DNA from 3 places in the Pseudomonas petroselini genome. Region 1 is predicted to be linked to each of the others. Evidence: riboswitches for the same ligand, from Rfam matches in the RefSeq annotation. Region 1 holds a riboswitch; each other region holds the start of a gene.
What was found. A riboswitch is a leader RNA that binds a small molecule or an ion and turns the genes downstream of it on or off. The one in region 1 is predicted to bind cobalamin.
Positions count from the first base shown of each region.

Region 2: it holds a riboswitch for cobalamin, as region 1 does, so the genes downstream of both, ACI512_RS25375 (ABC transporter substrate-binding protein) here and cobO (cob(I)yrinic acid a,c-diamide adenosyltransferase) in region 1, are expected to answer to the same signal.
Region 3: it holds a riboswitch for cobalamin, as region 1 does, so the genes downstream of both, ACI512_RS16185 (CbtB-domain containing protein) here and cobO (cob(I)yrinic acid a,c-diamide adenosyltransferase) in region 1, are expected to answer to the same signal.

Region 1 is NZ_CP173614.1:5,818,099-5,820,355, reverse strand. It holds gene ACI512_RS26790 (sorbosone dehydrogenase family protein) at 1-458, opposite strand, end outside; cobalamin riboswitch at 558-811, shown strand; gene cobO (cob(I)yrinic acid a,c-diamide adenosyltransferase) at 889-1,500, shown strand; gene ACI512_RS26780 (cobyrinate a,c-diamide synthase) at 1,497-2,257, shown strand, end outside.
Region 2 is NZ_CP173614.1:5,520,655-5,522,911, forward strand. It holds gene ACI512_RS25365 (IS4 family transposase) at 1-57, shown strand, start outside; gene ACI512_RS25370 (hypothetical protein) at 225-668, opposite strand; cobalamin riboswitch at 772-967, shown strand; gene ACI512_RS25375 (ABC transporter substrate-binding protein) at 1,083-2,093, shown strand; gene ACI512_RS25380 (iron ABC transporter permease) at 2,090-2,257, shown strand, end outside.
Region 3 is NZ_CP173614.1:3,516,721-3,518,977, reverse strand. It holds cobalamin riboswitch at 782-988, shown strand; gene ACI512_RS16185 (CbtB-domain containing protein) at 1,085-1,273, shown strand; gene ACI512_RS16180 (CbtA family protein) at 1,285-1,989, shown strand; gene ACI512_RS16175 (cobalamin biosynthesis protein) at 1,986-2,257, shown strand, end outside.

The DNA.
Region 1 (2,257 bases):
TTAAGATTTTCCAGGAATACCGTGCGGGTTTCCGCGACGCCGTCGTGGTCGGCATCACGCAGCAGTGTGATGCGATTCGGGCTCGGTACCCCGGCACCGGCGCGGCCCATGACCTTTTCCATGACCCAGCCACGAATGCCTTTGGAATCATCCGGCTTGGGTGGCGCGTTGGTTTCCGCCACCAGCACGTCGCCGTTGGGCAGTACATACAGCCAGCGCGGGTGATCGAGGCCTTCGGCAAACGCCGCCACCTGAGTGCCGGCAGCGGCGGTTGGCTTCACGCCTTCGGGCCAGCCGATGGCGGGCGCGATATTCACCGTGGGGATCAGGGTTTTGTTCGGTTCCGGCAATTTGGGCGAAGGCCCGGTGCCGTCGGAGACCTGGAGGGTGGAGCTTTCACCGCAGGCGGCGAGGGTGCCGGCGACCATGATGAGTAGGGCAAGTCTGGTTTTATGCATGGTGTTCTCCTTAATACCTGTAAGGGTAGAGGAGGTAGCCGAGGCGTTGGTTCAAGTCCAAGGCCAGCTTTAATTGACGCTCCACCCCCAACCCACTAACCTTCGCGGCTTGTTCCAGGTGCTCCGTGACCCATGGGTCGACGGAGTGAAACAGGGAAGCCGGTGAGTGAGCGCACTTGTACACAGTGCTGCCGCAATTCCGGCGCTGCCCCCGCAACGGTAAATGAGTCAAGACGGTGCCTTTTGCCACTGTATCGCCAGCGATATGGGAAGGCGCACCTTCGGCCTGCCTGCTTGATTAAAGCAAGCGCCACTCATGAGCCCGGAGACCGGCCTGAAACATCCAACAGCATCACGGTGGGCGATGCTTGGCTGTCTGTGTTTCTTTTTCCTGCCCGCCGTTTTTGTCCAGCCCCAACGGAGAGCTGCCATGACCGATTCCCCCGAACGCGACGAACGCCATCTGGCGCGCATGCTGCGCAAAAAAGCCGTGATCGACGAACGCATCGCCAATTCCCCCAACGAATGCGGTTTGCTGCTGGTATTGACCGGCAACGGCAAAGGCAAGAGCAGCTCCGCGTTCGGCATGCTGGCACGGGCCATGGGTCACGGCATGCAGTGCGGTGTGGTGCAGTTCATCAAGGGGCGCAACAGCACCGGCGAAGAATTGTTCTTCCGCCGCTTCCCCGAGCAAGTGCGCTTCCATGTGATGGGCGAAGGCTTCACCTGGGAAACCCAGGACCGCCAGCGCGACATCGCCGCCGCCGAAGCCGCCTGGGCGGTTTCCCGTGAATTGCTGCAAGACCCGACCATCGGCCTGGTGGTGCTGGACGAATTGAACATCGCCCTCAAGCACGGCTACCTAGACCTGGACCAGGTCCTCAGCGACCTGCAAGCCCGCCCGCCGATGCAACACGTGGTGGTCACCGGCCGTGGCGCCAAGCCTGAGTTGATCGAAATGGGCGACACCGTCACCGAAATGGGCATGCTCAAGCACGCGTTCCAGGCCGGTATCAAGGCACAGAAGGGCGTCGAACTTTGAATCAGCCCCGTCATTGCCCGGCCGTATTGATCGCCGCACCGGCGTCCGGCCAGGGCAAAACCACCGTTACCGCCGCACTGGCCCGTTTGCACCGCAACCTGGGGCGCAAGGTGCGCGTGTTCAAATGCGGCCCGGACTTCCTCGACCCGATGATCCATGAGCGTGCCAGCGGTGCGCCGGTGTATCAATTGGACATGTGGATGGTCGGCGAGCAGGAAAGTCGCCGTTTGCTGTGGGAAGCGGCAGGGGAGGCGGACCTGATCCTCATCGAAGGCGTGATGGGCCTGTTCGACGGTACACCCTCGAGCGCCGACCTGGCGCGGCACTTCGGCGTGCCGGTGCTGGGTGTGATCGACGGCACCGCGATGGCGCAGACGTTCGGCGCCCTGGCGTTGGGCTTGGCGCGTTATCAGCCGGACTTGCCGTTCGCGGGCGTGCTGGCCAACCGCGTCGGCACCCTGCGGCATGCGCAATTGCTTGAAGGCAGCCTCACCGAAGGCTTGCGCTGGTACGGCGCATTGTCCCGCGAGACCGGTATCGAATTACCCAGCCGCCACCTCGGCCTGGTGCAGGCCAGTGAACTGAATGACCTCGATGTGCGCCTGGACGCCGCTGCGCAAGCGCTGGGCAGCAGTTGCGAAGTGGCCTTGCCGCCCCCCGTGACCTTTGCCGCGCCGCAAATGATCCACGCTGAGCCGTTGCTCAATGGCGTGCGCATCGCTGTGGCCCGCGACGAAGCCTTTGCCTTTACCTACGG
Region 2 (2,257 bases), 300 kb from region 1:
CATGCACATGTTTCAACCGACCGGGTAATCAAGGCTGCCAAAACGAAAAGACCTTGAAAGGGATGGCCGTAAGGGCGGAACCCACAGCGGCCGTTACCGCAGCAACGGATATGTACCCGGTCTGATCCAACATCCAGGCCATCTGTCAGGCCGCCAGCGGGAGCAAGCTCCCTCGCCACAGGTCCAGCACCGTACCCAGAGTTATCAGGCCAACGGGCGAACCCTCATTGCGCATTGATGTAATGAAACTGCGCCTGCGTTTTCTCAACCGCCGCACGCACCGTGTCCTTCTGCGCCTCAGTGCCCGAGTAGTAAATCTGCATCCCCTTCAAATCCTGCCCTTCGACTGCTTTGCCGATCACCGCAACATCAACCGGCGTGCCGGCACCGATAATCAAAAAGAACACATCGCCCAAGCGTTTGGCATCAAGCAGCTCTCCCCTGAGGCGAGCAGCGTTTTGCTCACCCGCCATGGAAATCGCCAGGGTATCGCCGAACATCCCGCTTTTGGGGATGCTCATCGTGTGCAAACGGAGTTTGTCCGACCCGGCCGGCATCGACGCGACATACGCAGTGGCGGCTTCGTCAAGAATCTGCTTTTCAGATTTACCCTGGGTGGCACAACCGGCGAGCGTGGCGACGAGGGCGAACGCGAGAAATAATTTCACGGTGTATTCCTTGTGATAAAGCGATCCATTGGCTGCGCATCATAGGAGCCCCACCGCCAAAGAGCCACCGTTGGCGTCACGGCCTCCCGTTCAACCTCGCGATCGACTACCATACCGCGCCGGTTCCCAAACGGGACTAATAGGGAATCCGAAGCGCGGTACCCCCGCGTCAATCGGAACTGCCCCCGCAACTGTAGGTGCTGAGCCTGCTCCTCGATGCCACTGGACCTTGTCCGGGAAGGCCGGAGCGTGGCGACGACGCATCAGTCAGGAGACCTGCCGGCTCAAGCTCAATCACTAACCGGCGGGGTGTCCGGGAAGGACATTCTTGCCTGTCTCTACCACAGCGCTCGAGGGTGTATTTCCGAACCGTACCTCCCCAGTTGCACGTACGGTTCACTCGGAGATCGTCCCATGCTGCCACGCGTTACCGCCCTGCTCACCGGCATTGGCTTCTGTGCCCAGGCCCACGCCGCGCCCACCCACTACCCGCTCACCGTGGAAAACTGCGGCAGTAGCCTCACCTTCCAGCAGGCGCCGGCGCGCAGCGTGACCATCGGCCAAGCCGCTACCGAGATGCTCTACGCCTTGGGCGTGGGCGATAAAGTGGTCGGCACTTCGCTGTGGTTCAACCGCGTGTTACCGCAGTACAAGGCACAGAACGACCGCATCGAGCGCCTGGCCAACAACGAGCCGAGCTTCGAAGCCGTGATCGCCAAACGCCCGCAACTGGTGGCCGCCGAGCTGGAATGGGTGGTCGGGCCGCAGGGTGTGGTCGGCACCCGCGAGCAATTCCATGAACTGAAGATCCCCACCTACCTGCTGCCCTCCGACTGCGAAGGCAAGGACAACCTGGTGGGCGCCGACGGCACGCGGCTGGAGCCGTTCCGTATCGAGAGCATTTATAAAAGCATCAGCCAATTGGCGCAGATCTTCGACGTACAGGATCGCGGCCAGCAGTTGAACGACGAACTCAAGGCGCGCCTGGCCAAATCCGTCGCCACCGTGCAGAGCAAAGGCCTCAAGCAGGCCAGCGCGTTGGTGTGGTTCTCCAGCTCGGAGATGGCCAGCGACCCATACGTGGCCGGCCACAAAGGCATTCCCGAGTTCATGCTGCAAACCCTCGGCCTGTCCAACGTGGTGCAGTCCGATGAAGAGTGGCCCGCCGTCGGCTGGGAAACGATTGCCAAGGCCAACCCGACCTTCCTGGTGATCGCCCGCATGGACCGTCGCCGCTACCCCGCCGACGACCATGAAAAGAAACTCGCTTTCCTGCGCAGCGACCCGGTGACCCGCAACATGGACGCGGTGAAAAACAACCGCATTATCATCCTCGACGCCCTGGCGTTGCAGGCCAGCATCCGCATGTTCGACGGCCTGGAACAACTGGCCACGGCCATCGACGGCTACGACCTGCCAAAATGATGCGCACCCTATTCGCCCTGGCATTGCTGCTGATCGCCGTACTCGCCGGCGTGGCCATCGGCGAAACCGCCATTTCGCCGCAGGTCGTGCTCCAGGTGCTCGCCAACAAACTGTGGGCGGCCGGCTACGTGCTCGACCCCATCGATGAAGGCGTGGTGTGGAAC
Region 3 (2,257 bases), 2.3 Mb from region 1:
CCCAAAAGTAACCAAAAGGCTCTTGCCCCAACACTCGGCACCTCGCTTAGGCTCGGTGTGCCCGTAATCCGACAGGTATTTGGGGGGCCGCCGCCACGCGCCATCCATGGCGCGGGGCGGCTAAACCGGCATCCCTGCCGGTTTACCCCCCAAATCCCTGTCGAATTCCGGCCAGCGTGTTTAACGGGGCGCCTAAGATCAAAAGCAAAAGCAAAAGCACAGCGGCCTGACAGCCGGCTTGAGTGGTGTAGAGCAAAGGCAAACGCGGCGGCCTTAAAGCCGACCGGAGTTGCGTCTGTTGATCGCGGTCTAAATGTGGGAGGGGGCTTGCCCCCGATTGCAGGGTGACAGCCACAACTGCATCAGCTGACACACCGCCATCGAGAGCAAGCCAGCTCTTACACGTACCTGCTTTTGATCCAACCACTCAGGTCGGCTACTAGGCCGCCGTGCTCTTGCTTTTGATCTTGATCTTGATCTCAGGCGCCCCGTCAAACACGCTGGCCGAACGCAGGCTTGAATCCGTGGGTAACCCGGCAGGACGCCGGGTTAGCCGCCCCGCGCCATGGATGGCGCGTGGCGGCGGCCCACGGATTCAAGCCGGAGTGAGGGCACACCGAGCCTAAGCGAGGTGCCGAGTGTTGGGGCAAGAGCCCTTTGGTTACTTTGGGGCTCTTTTCCAAAGTGACCCGCTGTAAGAGCGGAACCATAAGCCGCCGTTACCCAAATAACGGATATGTACCCACATCCCCAATTGACTCCCCTCCCACCCCCATGCTCTCCTACACATCTTGTTTCGGGTGCCCTGCAAAGGGTGAAACGGGAAACCGGTGACTCATGCACACACGCATGACAGTCCGGTGCTGCCCCCGCAACGGTAAGCGAGCGAAACGTCATATCCACTGTGCCAGCCGGCATGGGAAGGCGACGTTTTCAGGCATTGAGCCCCTCGCAAGCCCGGAGACCGGCCCGAAAAAATCAGATAACAAACCCGCGGTGGGCGGGCGCTGTTCAGAAATCTGCGTGCCTGGCTCGCGGGGTTTTCATGCGCTCGTTTCACCCTGACACCTGAAAGGGACGCGCCATGTCGATCATCAGCAGCACCTCGCACTCCGCCAGCAGCACCTCTACGTTGAGCCAACGCCTGACCGCCGCCATCGGCGCGTCGATCCTCGGCGCGTGCCTGGTGTACTTCGCCGGTTTCTCGCACATCGAGGCCGTGCACAACGCCGCCCACGATACCCGCCACAGCGCCGCGTTCCCGTGCCACTGAGACCTGCCGACATGATCAAGCGTATTGCGCAAACCGCAGGTTTCACCGGTCTCCTGGCCGCCCTGCTGCTCACCCTGCTGCAAAGCTTCTGGGTCGCCCCGCTGATTCTGCAGGCGGAAACCTTTGAAAAGGCCCCAACCGTCACTGAAGTGACGCATGAACACGCTGCCGGTGCTGCCGCGCATACCCACGACGCCGAAGCCTGGGAGCCGGAAGATGGCTGGCAGCGCGTGCTGTCCACCACGGGCGGCAACCTGGTGGTCGCCGTCGGTTTCGCCCTGATGCTGGCCGGCCTGTACACCCTGCGCGCACCGACCCGTACGGCTCAAGGCCTGCTCTGGGGCCTGGCCGGTTATGCAACCTTTGTACTGGCGCCGACAATGGGCCTGCCGCCCGAGCTGCCAGGCACCGCCGCCGCCGACCTGGCGCTGCGCCAGACGTGGTGGATCGGCACCGCCGCCTCTACCGCCGCAGGTATCGCTTTGATCGTGTTCGGTCGCAACGGGTTGCTGAAAGTGCTGGGCGTGGCGATCCTTGCAGTACCGCACGTAATCGGCGCGCCGCAGCCTGAGGTGCATTCGATGCTGGCACCGCAAGCCCTGGAAGCACAGTTCAAGATCGCTTCGCAGTTGACCAACGTCGCGTTCTGGCTGGCCTTGGGCCTGATCAGCGCCTGGCTGTTCCGCCGCAACCGCGACGATCAATACTCCGCATGACCCTGGTGGTCGGCCTGGGCTGCCAGCGCGGCTGTGATGTTCATACCCTGCTGGGCCTGTTTGATGCCGCCCTGGCCGAGGGCGGTATCGAGCGCCAGCGCATCACCGCACTGGCCAGTATCGCGCGCAAACAGGATGAACCGGGGCTACTGGCACTGGCCGCGGCCCTGAACCTGCCGCTGCGTTGTTTCAGCGCAGAACAACTGGCGCCTTTCGCAGACCGCCTGAGCCACAAATCCGCGATCGCCTTTGCCCATACCGGCTGTTA